3 regions of the Staphylococcus sp. HMSC071G07 genome follow, and region 3 is predicted to be linked to each of the others. Evidence: riboswitches for the same ligand, from Rfam matches in the RefSeq annotation. Region 3 holds a riboswitch; each other region holds the start of a gene.

Region 1 (4,615 bases), on a different contig from region 3:
CGCCGTTCCTGTCTCACGCAATCATTCAAAACGCTCCACACCTGCGATAGATGTGGAGCGCTAGTACGAAATTTATCATTTATCAGTTGGAATTACTGCACCGTCATATTTTTTGTTAATAAAGTCTTTAACTTCTTTAGATTGTAGAGCTTTAACGAGTTCTTGCACTTTTTTATCGTCTTTGTGTCCTTTTTGTACAGCAACTAAGTTAGCATATGGATTATCTTCAGCTTTTTCTAAAGCAATAGAATCTTTTTTCGGACTTATTTTTTGATCAATTGCATAGTTTGAATTAATGATGACTGCATCTGCATCTTGATTTTGATAAATTTTTGGAAGATACTCTGCTGATTGTTGGTAGTTAAATTTTAAATTCTTTTTGTTCTCAGTGATATCTTTGAAAGTTGCATCTTGAATTTTAACGCCATCTTTCAATTTAATTAGTCCTTCGTCAACAAAAAATTTTAAGAATCGACCTTGTTCTGCTGGGTTGTTTGAAACGTAGATAGTGGCACCTTTAGGTAATTCTTTTAAGCTTTTATACTTTTTAGAGTACACAGCCATTGGTTCTAAAAGAACGTTACCTGCTGATTCGATTTTATAACCTTTATCTTTACTTTCTTTTTTCAAATATGGTGTGTGTTGGAAGAAGTTCGCATCAATTTCGCCCTTATCCAATAGCTTATTCGGCGTTGTATAGTCATTAATTTCTTTAACTTTAAGTTTGTAGCCCTTTTTCTCTAAAATGGGTTGTGCTTTTTTAAGTACTTCAGCATGTGGCGCAGGAGATGCTCCTACTGAAATTGTCTTATCATCTGACTTCCCACACGCAGCAAGCGCAAGTGTTAATACTGCGATCAATGTAAATGTTAATAATTTTTTCATGTTGATTTCCCCTTTTTATATTATCTTTTATCAATTCTGTTAGTGAAAAAGTCACCGATGTATTGAATGATAAATACTATGATTAAAATAAATACTGTTGAAACGAGAATGACATCGTTCTGATTTCGCGTGAAGCCTGTGAGATAGGCTAAGTTACCTAAACCACCAGCACCGATTACACCAGCAATCGCTGTCGAACCGACGAGTGCAATCGCCGTCACCGTGATACCAGATACCAATGCTGGCATCGCTTCAGGTAAGAGCACTTTACGTATCACTGTCGTCGTGCTCGCACCCATGGACCAAGCCGCTTCGATAACCCCTTTATCAATCTCTTTAAAAGCAATCTCGACAAGTCGTGCATAGAATGGCGCTGCTCCAATAATTAGCGCAGGCAATGCACCTGTTGGACCACTAATTGTGCCTAATACCAAACTTGTAAATGGTATCAAGATCAGAATGAGTATGATAAACGGTATCGCTCGGAACAAGTTAACAATAAACGAGATCACACTATAAAATACACGCGCGAATGGTGATTTACTTCTAGCTGAAATAAAGAGCAACACCCCAAGTACCAAGCCGAAAATAAAGGCAAAGATTGTTGAAACGATTGTCATATAAAGCGTTTCATAGGTTGCAACCCAAACTTCAGACCAGTCGACATTCGGCATCGTAATCATCTCGTGGAGAATTTCATTCAGTGACTTACCCATGTCGAATCACCTCCACTGCTACATGTTGTCGACTCAAGCCGTCTTTAAATTGTTCAAACTGAGCGTCTGAAACTTCTGTTAGGTGTAAGACGAGATAACCAAGCGCCCCTGATTTCGTTTGTTTCACATTACCTTCAAGAATATTGATATCAATGTCCAATGTGCGTGTAATATATGACACGATAGGCTCTGTCGTATTATCACCTGTAAAGTTTAAGCGAACGACGTAATCATCCGGAGCAATATGTATATATCGATCCACGGATTCATCGATTTCATCACTTAAGTCGTCTTTTACAAATCTGCGTGTGACTGCATGTTGCGGATTCTCAAAGACTTCAGTGACTTTACCTTGTTCGATGACTTTACCATTTTCCATTACAGCCACCTCATCACAAACACGACGAATGACCTGCATCTCGTGTGTAATAATCACGATAGTCAAATTTCTCTTCTTCTTGATTTCCAACAGTAAATCAAGAATTTCATCTGTCGTTTGCGGATCGAGCGCACTCGTCGCTTCGTCACACAACAGTACTGACGGTTCATTAGCTAACGCACGAGCAATCCCTACACGCTGTTTCTGTCCCCCTGATAGCTCTGATGGATAAGCGTTACCTCGGCCTTCCAATCCCACAAGTTCGACGAGCTCACGTGCATGATGACGTGCTTGTACTTTGCCCATTCCTGCTATCTCGAGAGGAAACATAATATTCTCTATTACCGTACGTGACCATAATAAATTGAAATGTTGGAAGACCATGCTGACATCTTGACGTTTACGTCGTAACATTGTCTTTGAAAGCTGCCCCATATTATCTCCATCGATAATCACGTCGCCCGATGTAGGTGTCTCTAAGTAATTGAGTAAGCGCACGAGCGTACTTTTACCTGCACCTGAGAAACCAATGACGCCAAAGATCGTGCCGGATGGAATCGTCAAATCAACGTGATCGACTGCCGTAACATCGTGTTTCTTAGTCTTATACCGCTTCACGAGCTGTTTAATTTCAATCACTGTAGTCCCTCCTCTAATATTCTTAATGATGTAGATTAATGTTGCGTTGCTAGTTATCATCGTTGTTTCAATGGACTACTTCTTTCAGTTAGTAAAATGAGTTCGTTCAAGCCTACCACTTATAAATAAGTTAGATATTTCAAATTATTAAAAATATTGTGTTATTTATTAAGCATATTATCTGATATCTCAAATTCTGCTCATCTTATACAACTCAAAGGAGTGTAGAATGTTAACCAATAAAAAAACTTTCTCTTATTAAGAAAAAAAAGAAAGCATCCTACCTTCTCTCATCTTCAAAAGCCGTTAAGCTTTATGTGAATTGGCACCATTTCTGTAACAGACGGTTGCCGAGTTTCGTAGGGCACATCCCTCCACCACTCTTGATAAGAGCAATCGCAATATTAAGTTGTATTAATCCTACCACTATTCACAATCCCCGTCAACTACTATTTTAAATTTTCTAACAAGTAGGGAACAGACTGGAATGCGTATATGCGCTTAAGTTCTTGATCTTTTGACATAATCAATAATACAGGAACAGATTGAATTTCAAATTCTTGAGCGAAATCTGGATGTAAATTCAAATCAATCTTCGTTATCGGTAGTTGTACCATCTCATTCGCCACATCTAGCATTCGTTCTGATACTTTACACGTACCACATGTAGGTGTGTAGCCGAATATGAGATGTTTATCTTGATGAACATTTTGTTTCGGATCGATAATTTCTTCTTTCTTCTGTATCATGTTAATAAACTTACCCTTTCAAACATTTGATCTATTTCTTCTTGAATCGTTTCATCTTCGTCTTTCACCTCAAAACCGTGACGTTCCAACACACGCGCTAAATAATCTTTCGGACAACGCGCAACTTCGCGATATTGGCGGTCAATGTATATATGGTGACTTTCACTTAAATAATGTTTAAACCAACTTCTAATCTTACGTCCTTCGTCATCTGCATCTGCTAAGACGTAAATCGTTTGCCCTTCGTAGTCGTCAATAATTTGGTCGACTTTATCTACACTCATCGTTCCATGTGTACAAATAATATGCAGAGGTTCATCGATGACTTCCTGCACACGCCGCTTATCCGTCTTACCTTCTACAATCATTACTTTGTTTACTACAGCCACATCGGTCACCTTCTTTAACAATGTTTGGGAAACGCTACTTAGTTTTTAACATATCTTGCGCAAAGTAAACATTATTACAGCTCATGACACTTACGAGTGAGACAGTTATAGAAAAAGAGTAGAACGTCATCCACCATTCTCTCAAGAATTTGAATCGACATTCTACTCTCACATCTACTCATTGAGTTGTTGTCCCCACTAAATCGTTGAACATCAGCAAAGATACAATATGATATGCGTAAAACATAATGCTATATCCACGTTCAACTCAGGACGCAACAACTTAACATAGTTACTTTATAAGTAATTATGTACGTAACTCAACTTTCGTCGTATTATTCACCAATCATTTCTGAATAGTCGTCAGCTGACATTAAGTCGTCTAATTGGCTTTCATCGCTGATTTCAACTTTAACCATCCAAGCTTTTTCGTATGGAGATTCATTAACGAATTCTGGGCTGTCTTCTAACTCGTCATTTGTTTCTGTTACTTTACCAGCAACTGGAGCGTATAATTCTGAAACTGTCTTAACAGATTCAACACTACCAAATGTGTCGCCTACTTCGATTTCGTCATCGACTTCTGGTAACTCAACAAAGACGATATCTCCTAATTCGTTCTGTGCATATTCAGTAATACCAATAGTAACTGTGTTTCCTTCAACCTTTACCCATTCATGGTCTTTAGAATACTTTAATTCACTCGGTACTGCCACGAGATCCCCTCCTATAAACTTTATTGTACATATTTATGATGCCATATAGATGCTTCACAAGCAAGATTTTCTATTAATCTTGTGAATATTTCCAAGGCCATGACATCGCATGAAATAAGTAATGAGACGCATGGTTATCGTC
Region 2 (4,615 bases), on a different contig from region 3:
TTACAAGAGCTAGGCCGTGCACCACACACACTCCAAGCGAAAGAAGGTTTAGCGCTGATTAACGGTACACAAGCGATGACGGCACAAGGGGTAATTTCGTATATCGAAGCGGAAGATTTAGGCTATCAAGCTGAGTGGATTGCTGCGCTAACACATCAATCACTCAATGGCATTACAGACGCTTACAATGAGCAAGTTCATAAAGCACGTAATTACCAAGAACAAATTGATGTCGCTGAACGTATGAGAGATTGGTTAGCAGGCTCTCAATTGACGACACGCCAAGCTGAGTTACGTGTACAAGACGCGTATACATTACGTTGTATTCCACAAATTCACGGTGCGAGCTTCCAAGTGTTTAATTATGTGAAAGAGAAACTCGAATTTGAGATGAATGCGGCAAACGACAATCCATTGATCTTCGATGAGGATGATGAAACACTCGTCATTTCTGGAGGAAACTTCCACGGTCAACCCGTCGCTTTCGCTCTTGATTTCTTAAAAATTGGGGTATCAGAGCTTGCGAATGTGGCAGAACGTCGTTTGGAACGTCTCGTAAATCCACAGCTTAACAATGGTATGCCCGCATTCTTAAGTCCGGAACCAGGTCTTCAAAGCGGTGCGATGATTATGCAGTATGCTGCTGCGAGTCTCGTGTCTGAGAATAAAACGTTGGCGCATCCAGCAAGCGTAGACTCTATTCCTTCTTCTGCTAACCAAGAAGATCACGTGTCGATGGGAACAATCGCATCTCGCCATGGCTATCAAATTGTGGAAAATGCGCGTCGAGTGCTTGCGATAGAATGTATTATTGCGTTACAAGCGGTAGAACATCAAGGTGTCGAAAAACTCTCACCACGTACTTTAGCGAAATATGAAGCGTTACGTAGCATCGTACCTTCAATTACTGAAGATCGTCAATTCCATAAAGATATTGAAGCGGTCGCACAGTATCTACGTAATGACGCTTATAGTAGTGATGAAAAATAAGTTTAGAAATTTGTCATTTTAAATAAATAGCTTATACTGTCTTGAAAATTTTTAAACAATTTGCTATATTTAAGATAATTCAAATATCACTATTGTTCGTAGGCTAAGTAGTATTAATGTGATGATTTCAGAGAGCTTGTGGTTGGTGTGAACAGGCAATGATCCTTAATATGAATCTACCTACTGATGTGAACAATCGGCAATTACCGTTATTTAAGTGAGAGCGCAGTCTTAATTTATCAAATTAAGCTGTTAAATAGGGTGGCAACGCGTAGAGACCACGTCCCTTGTCGGGGATGTGGTCTTTTTTATGCGCTTCAACCTAAATATATATCAAAGGAGATAGACAGATGTTAGATATTCGATTATTCCGTACAGAACCAGACATGGTCAAAGACAAGATTGCTAAGCGTGGTATGGATTCATCAGTTGTGGACAAAGTCTTAGAACTAGATGAAAAACGCCGTGAATACATCAGCAAGACTGAGGAAATGAAAGCAGAGCGTAACCGTGTGAGTGGTGAAATTGCTGAGAAGAAACGCAACAAAGAAGATGCGGATGACGTTATTAAAGAAATGCGCGAATTAGGTGACAAGATTAAAGAAATCGATGCGTCACTTAACGACGTAGACCAAGAATTACATGATACATTAGCTGGCATTCCAAACTTAATACACGATGACGTGCCAGAAGGTGAATCTGACGAAGACAACGTTGAACTTAAACGTTGGGGTACGCCAAGAGAATTTGACTTCGAGGCGAAACCACACTGGGATTTAGTTGAAGAATTGAAGATGGCTGATTTCGACCGTGCAGCGAAAGTTTCAGGTGCGCGTTTCGTCTTCTTAACTGGTGACGGTGCATTATTAGAACGTGCATTGATGAACTACATGATTACGAAACATACAACACAACAAGGCTATACTGAAATGATGGCACCACAACTTGTTAATGCTGATTCAATGTACGGTACAGGTCAACTTCCTAAATTTGAAGAGGATTTATTTAAAGTTGAAAAAGAAGGACTTTACACAATCCCAACTGCAGAAGTACCATTCACAAACTTCTACCGCAATGAAATTCTTGATAAAGATCAACTTCCTGCTTTATTCACAGGACAAACAGCTTGTTTCAGAAGTGAAGCTGGATCTGCAGGCCGTGACACTCGTGGTTTAATCCGTCTTCACCAGTTCGATAAGGTAGAGATGGTACGTTACGAAAAGCCAGAAGATTCTTGGGATGCACTTGAAGAGTTAACTCAAAATGCGGAATCAATCCTTGAAGAACTTGAATTACCATATCGCCGTGTGAACTTATGTACAGGCGACATTGGTTTCGGCGCAAGCAAGACATATGACCTTGAAGTTTGGTTACCAAGCTACAATGAGTACAAGGAAATCAGCTCTTGCTCTAACGTGACAGATTTCCAAGCGCGTCGTGCAAACATCCGCTTCAAACGTGATAAAGATGCGAAACCAGAATTTGTGCATACGTTAAATGGTAGTGGTCTTGCAGTAGGTCGTACATTTGCAGCAATTGTTGAGAACTACCAAAACGAAGATGGTTCAATTACTATTCCTGAAGCACTTGTTCCATATATGGGCGGTAAGACTAAGATTACGTTAGATAAATAATCAACGACTTAATGTGTTACAAGTTAAGATAAAATATATTGAAAAGGCAATTCTCATTCATTGTGGGAATTGCCTTTTTTAGATAAAAGGAAAGCTATTTCAGTAAAATATTAAATACTGTGAATGCTGAACAGATAATCGAAGTAGAAATTTAGTCTTAACACCGGAAAGGCTTGTATGACTACAGTAGCAAGGGATGAGAGGATAATATTAACACTTCCGTCAGTCTGACTTCAGACAAACGTCAGACTTACCTCTTAAAACTAAGCGTCCTACTCCAAGAAGCAGTGAGCTAGATAACACAATAAGGATTCATAACGACATATTAACTGTTGAAATTATCGGAATATTCGATTAGAATTAACTTTAATCTAGTCAATGAAACTTAAATCAAATATTGAACTTATTGAGAGAAGTGGAGGGATTTGGCTCTGTGAAACTTCAGCAACCGGCTTTATCAGTACGGTGCTACAACCAACGATGCAACTCGAGTAATAAGGTAATGTGAGTCTCTTACTTTTGGTCGAGTAGGAGACTTTTTCTATATAAAGCAGAGTAGGGGAGGGGTAGCGATAAGTTCACTAACAAGGAGGTAAGTAGTAGATGAAATATATTGTAGACACACTCGAATTAGGCAACTTTTATACAGAATCTGGAGAGGCAATTGAGAATTTGAAACTACGTTACGAGCATGTAGGGTATCAAGGACAACCACTCGTACTCGTCTGTCATGCGTTAACGGGAAACCATCTGACATATGGAACGGACGAAGAACCAGGGTGGTGGCGTGAAATTATCGATGGGGGTTATTTGCCTATTCATGATTATCAGTTTCTCACGTTTAACGTCATCGGTAGTCCATTTGGTTCGAGCTCGCCGCGCAACGATCCTAACTTTCCTCAACAGCTGACGTTACGCGATATTGTCCGAGCGATTGAACGTGGCGTGAAAGCATTAGGCTTTAAGCGTATCGCTATCCTCATCGGTGGTTCTTTAGGTGGTATGCAAGTTCAGGAACTGCTCTATAATCATCAATTTCAAGTTGAGAAAGCCGTCATTCTCGCTGCGACGGATAAGACTTCATCTTATAGTCGTGCATTTAATGATATTGCACGACAAGCGATTCACTTAGGTGGAAAGGAAGGATTGAGTATTGCACGCCAACTCGGTTTCTTAACTTATCGGTCTTCAAAGAGTTACGAAGCGCGTTTTACTCCTGAACAAGTAGTGTCTTACCAGCATCATCAAGGTGATAAATTTAAAGAAAGTTTCGATGTGGCTTGTTATAAGACGTTACTAGATGTGCTCGATAGCCACAACCTCGACCGTGGACGTACCGATGTGGCGGAAGTCTTAGCTCAGTTAGACACTAAAGTACTGACCCTCGGCTTTACCGATGATCTGCTCTATCCAGATGACCAAGTTCGAGCGATGGGGGCACGCTTCCAATATCATCGTCACTTCTTCGTGCCCGATAACGTAGGTCATGATGGTTTTTTACTCAATTTCAACGATTGGGCACCGAATTTATATCATTTTTTGAAAAAGTCTAAAGTTCGACGCTAAGACATGTAACTTAAACGAAGAATGGGTATGCATGAAATAGGAGAGACACGTTCATGCCTTAATTGACAATAATTGTATAAACCTTTCAAAGAGGTTAAAATAGGCATTATAGTCAAATTGAGTATAGGAGTGGCAAATTTGTTTTCTAAAGTTAATCCTAAAGCGACGATACTCGGTGTTATCACCTTTATAATTGTGGCTTTAGTTACATATTTTGTGCCCTTGATAGGATATGTGTTGTGTTTCTTCGCGACCATTCCTGGTATCGTCTTGTGGCACAAATCGAAAGAAAGTTTCGGAATAGCTGCCTTAATTACAGTTATTCTCACGACGCTCTTTACCAACTTAGCCACGTTAAGCGCTATTGTTGTGGTCTTGCTCACAAGTTTCGTCATTGGGCAGTTATTAAAAGAGCGTGCAACGAA
Region 3 (4,615 bases):
GGTGTAGAAGAAATTTGTTAGGAATGAGGGGATGTATGATGAAACAATTTTTAGCAGTGGAATTATCAAAGACTCAGAACTACAAGTTACTTACTGGAGGGATTATACCGCGACCAATTGCGTTTGTGACTACACATGATAAACAAGGAACGTTGAACGCGGCACCATTCAGTTTCTTTAACGCAGTATGTGCAGAACCACCCATGGTCATGATTTCTGTAGGTAGAAAGGATGGAGAACGTAAGGATACGACCTTAAATATTCTCGATAATGAGGAATTTGTCGTACATATTACTGACGAAGAGATTATTGAAGCCGTTAATACGACTGCCGCTTCCCATGCACGCTCAGTTAACGAACTGAACTTTACTGATCTAGAAGTTGTACCTTCAGAATCTGTGAAAGTGCCTGGAGTGAAACAGGCGAAGATTCGTTTAGAATGTCGTTTACATCAATTAATTCCATTAGGTGATGAAATCGAAGGTTCAGATTTAATTATTGGTGAGGTCGTTCACTATCACATTGATGATGATATTTATTACGATGATACTAAAATTGATGCGGAGAAACTCAATGCGATTGCACGGCTTTCTGGCTCAAATTATTCGAAATTAGGTGAACAGTTTACGATTGAACGACCAGAAAGCTAATGATTAGAAGCGGTTAGAAATTATATTCGAAGTTGAGGAGATAGTAGTGCTAAATACATTGTATTCTATAAGTTTGGAAGACAACTTGTAAATGATGTAGGCTTTCAACTATCCTATGGGTGAGTACACGCTATAGGAGGTTATGGTCGTGGAGAAGAGACATCCGTTGTACGGCTTACTTGTCATCTTATTAATCGTTTTTCTAGCTATAGGTTTTTTAACCCATATCTTATGGCTCACAACGCTACTAGCAGTAATGTGTTATCTTTTAATAATTTTCGTTGGATGGCAAGAAATAAGATCCAATATCGCCAATCATGTTATCAATGAACGTCTGGAATTAATTTATCTATGGTATGTGATATTAGAAATAATGATGGGGGCGATTTTTATTGGATTTTTATTTGTAATGTTTAAGCAGTATCAAGAGACTGTATCATTTATACTTCCATCAGCTATGTTAAATGCTTTTGCACTTCAATATTATTTAAAGATGGGTAATAATCATAAATCAGCGAAGAAAGTGGTTTCTCGTAAGATCGTGCGAAGATTATTACCTGTAGTCTTGGTTGGCAATCCGCTTTTAGTTCTTAGTAGTAGTTATATGATGAGTGTGGATTATACAATATTAGGAATAATTGGTTTACTACTTTGGCTTACCTTAATATTTAGTTCTTCAATTTTAGCCAACCGTTACGACATTAAGGAGTAAAGTGCTATGAACTTTAATAGTGTGATTAAATATTATGCTTTATGGAAGTTCGGAGTATGGATCATAGGTTTAGGCCTGTTGGGTTGTAGTGCTATTTTTCTACCGCGCAGTATATCTATCATAATAGCTATCGTGTTCTTGTTAAGTATGACGGCGCTAAACTTTATTAAAGTACGCTGGAACTTATCACAAGGTCACTTAAGGCTATCGAGCGGCTCAGCTTACATTTTACTTATCCTTACGTCAGTGCTTTATGGGCTGCTACTGGGATCATTTATCTATTATGTTGGAAGAGACGAAGACTCTCCAATACTCTATTTAACAGCGTTAGTTACTTTCGTTATTGTCATTTTCGAATATATTTTAAAGGTATCAGCAAATTTAAGTGATGTCATTCAGGTTAAAATGATTTCCAGTCAACAAGCGAAGCGCTGGTTAGGCTCAATATTAATCATCTTAGGAGCATCATTGATTGCTATCTTGATAGGGATATATTATACAAACTGGCCAACAATTACTATTAGCACAATAATCTTTGTTAGTTTCACATTTGTGCTCGTGTATTATTTACGTAAATATCAAGTGGAGGACTAATTAAAGCCATCCTCAAAGTCGTGCAGGAATTGAAGAAACACACAGCAATATAGTAATAATGAAGATAAATATTCACTTAGGATTGACGCAAGATATAAATTCATGTAATGTAAGATTAAATATTATATAGCTTATCAAGAGAAGTGGAGGGACTGGCCCGACGAAGCTTCGGCAGCATGGTCACGCGTGTGCCAATTCCAGTAGCAATGATTTGCTTGAAGATAAGGTTGATAACGAATTCAAAGCTCTTTTCTTCTTGTGAGAAAAGAGCTTTTTAAGTAGAAAGAGGAAGTGAGATGTAAATGGATAACGGGCAGAAAGGAAGTTTATGGGCCTTATCCCCACTCATATTATTTATCGTGCTCTTCTTAGGAGTCGGAATAGCGACAGGTGACTTTACGATTATGCCACTCAACGTAGCAGTCATTGTCGCTGCAATATTTGGATTAATCATCCATCGTAAAGTGCCTTTTAATAAAAAAGTGGAAGTGTTCACGAAAGGGGCAGGACATTCAAATATCTTATTGATGGTGCTCATCTATTTACTTGCAGGTGCATTTTCACAAGCAACGGAAGATATGGGCGGTGTGAAATCGACGGTTAATCTAGGTCTAACACTCATACCTGAGAACCTCTTGATTGTAGGACTGTTCGTCATCTGCATGTTCGTCTCTATCTCAATGGGTACATCCGTAGGCACAGTTGCTGCGATTGCTCCGGTAGGATTCGGTTTAACGCAAGCGACAGATGTCTCAGCAGCGATCACTATGGCCACTGTCGTAGGTGGTGCAATGTTTGGTGACAACCTATCCATGATTTCAGATACGACAATTGCTGCAGTACGTACCCAACATACAAATATGAAAGATAAATTCCGAGTTAACTTCAAGATTGTCTTGCCGGGTGCTATTTTGACGATGATTATTCTCTGGTGGATGACGCGTGGTGTACATCTTGCGCATACAGGTAGCTATCACTACGATTTAGTTAAAGTCATTCCTTATGTTCTCGTACTCATCCTTGCTCTCGTTGGTCTGAACGTGATCGTCGTACTCATCGGCGGTACTGTACTTTCAGCCGCGATTGGACTGATTGACGGTTCCTACTCTTGGGTAGGCTTGTTAAAATCCCTGGCCAAAGGTATCGAAAGTATGGAAGATATTGCGATTCTTGCACTGTTGATTGGTGGTTTAGTAGCGATTATTGAATATTACGGCGGAATTCAGTGGTTGCTCAACTTTGTGCGCAGTAAAGTGAAATCGAAACGTGGCGCAGAGTATGGGATTGCGACGCTTGTGAGTGCTGCAGACATTTCCACTGCAAATAACACGATTTCTATCTTGATGTCTGGACCGCTAGCGAAAGATATCGCAGACGAATACGGACTAGATCCACGCAAATCAGCGAGTATTTTAGATATTTTCGGTGGATGTTTCCAAGGACTACTACCTTACAGTCCACAGTTAATCGCAGCTGCCGGAGTAGCAAGCATTTCGCCCGTTGCTCTCGTACCATATTGTATTTATCCGATACTACTCGGCGTTTGTGGCTTACTTGCCATTTTCTTCAAATTTCCAAAGTTAAAAGAACGTCATTAATGAGTGAGAAACACTGGTAGGACATTCATGTGTCTTATCAGTGTTTGTTTATAGTTAGCGTGATTTTACTACGGTGTCTTTTACCGTTAACATTGACGGCATTTTAACATTAAAGGTAAAATGAATAAGTTGAGACATTTATGGAACTAGCTTAGATAATTGTTGTTACTAAGCAAATTAAGTTAAAATGATTGTGATGGAAGGTGGGTGACAATAGTGGCACAGTATAACGTTGAGAATGAATATGTAGAAATTGAAATTGAACGTATATTTAAAGTGGATCCAGCACTAGTATATCAAGCCTGGATAGACAAAGATTTCTTAAAACACTGGTTCATGACAACCGAACGCACAAATAAGAAGCTAGAAGTGCAGCCTGAAGTCGAAGGGCGCTACGAAGTGGTAGATGTCAGAAAAGGAAAAACAAATCGTGTCGTAGGTTCCTACGTCGCTCTAGAAGAGAACGCTTGGATTGAAATGACAATTGGTATGCCTGACATCAGTGATTCAGAAGATAATATCACAGTGGAATTCCTAGAACGCGAACCAGGCAAGACCCATATGATCTTTACTTACACAGCCTACGTACCGAAAGAACGTCGCTTAACGACACTTGAATACAAACAACTTAAGAAAGAATATCACGATTCAACAGCACATGGTTTTGAAAACATGTTCGACCGTTTACACGAAGTATTAGCTGAGTACGAATCCGAAGAAGAATAATATATTAGAGAAGCCAATCTATGATTCACGGAAGTCATAGGTTGGCTTTTTATGTTGTTATGAAGGTGCCGAGCATAGAGGTTTCAGTTTTACGATTTTTCTGTTCAACATTGAGAACGAATGCGAGGAGAATATTTTATTTGAACTGTCCGTTATCAAGCAAGATTACGGAATTATTTAAGCCCACATTAAGATCGGATATAAGCTGAATAGGCACAAAATGATTAAAATATATACTTTATTAGAAACGCTAATGTAAAGATTAAAAGATGCGCTATAATTCCTCGAAACACTTAAATTAAAACAAACAGAAGAGAATGTGTAAGTATGTGTGG

What was found. Region 3 has a riboswitch for S-adenosylmethionine ahead of HMPREF2802_RS02850 (Na+/H+ antiporter NhaC family protein). Riboswitches for the same ligand answer to the same signal wherever they lie in the genome.
Region 1: another riboswitch for S-adenosylmethionine. It lies ahead of HMPREF2802_RS05805 (methionine ABC transporter ATP-binding protein); the one in region 3 lies ahead of HMPREF2802_RS02850 (Na+/H+ antiporter NhaC family protein).
Region 2: another riboswitch for S-adenosylmethionine. It lies ahead of HMPREF2802_RS09770 (homoserine O-acetyltransferase MetX); the one in region 3 lies ahead of HMPREF2802_RS02850 (Na+/H+ antiporter NhaC family protein).

Annotation. Positions count from the first base shown of each region.
Region 1 is NZ_KV804768.1:320,548-325,162, forward strand. It holds gene HMPREF2802_RS05795 (MetQ/NlpA family ABC transporter substrate-binding protein) at 76-885, opposite strand; gene HMPREF2802_RS05800 (methionine ABC transporter permease) at 906-1,601, opposite strand; gene HMPREF2802_RS05805 (methionine ABC transporter ATP-binding protein) at 1,594-2,619, opposite strand; SAM riboswitch class I at 2,907-3,012, opposite strand; gene HMPREF2802_RS05810 (thioredoxin family protein) at 3,069-3,368, opposite strand; gene HMPREF2802_RS05815 (toprim domain-containing protein) at 3,365-3,757, opposite strand; gene gcvH (glycine cleavage system protein GcvH) at 4,093-4,473, opposite strand.
Region 2 is NZ_KV804784.1:90,929-95,543, forward strand. It holds gene hutH (histidine ammonia-lyase) at 1-990, shown strand, start outside; gene serS (serine--tRNA ligase) at 1,341-2,624, shown strand; SAM riboswitch class I at 3,025-3,125, shown strand; gene HMPREF2802_RS09770 (homoserine O-acetyltransferase MetX) at 3,228-4,190, shown strand; gene HMPREF2802_RS09775 (YybS family protein) at 4,329-4,615, shown strand, end outside.
Region 3 is NZ_KV804756.1:95,341-99,955, reverse strand. It holds gene HMPREF2802_RS02865 (flavin reductase family protein) at 39-650, shown strand; gene HMPREF2802_RS02860 (hypothetical protein) at 799-1,362, shown strand; gene HMPREF2802_RS02855 (hypothetical protein) at 1,369-1,956, shown strand; SAM riboswitch class I at 2,085-2,184, shown strand; gene HMPREF2802_RS02850 (Na+/H+ antiporter NhaC family protein) at 2,259-3,554, shown strand; gene HMPREF2802_RS02845 (SRPBCC family protein) at 3,771-4,280, shown strand.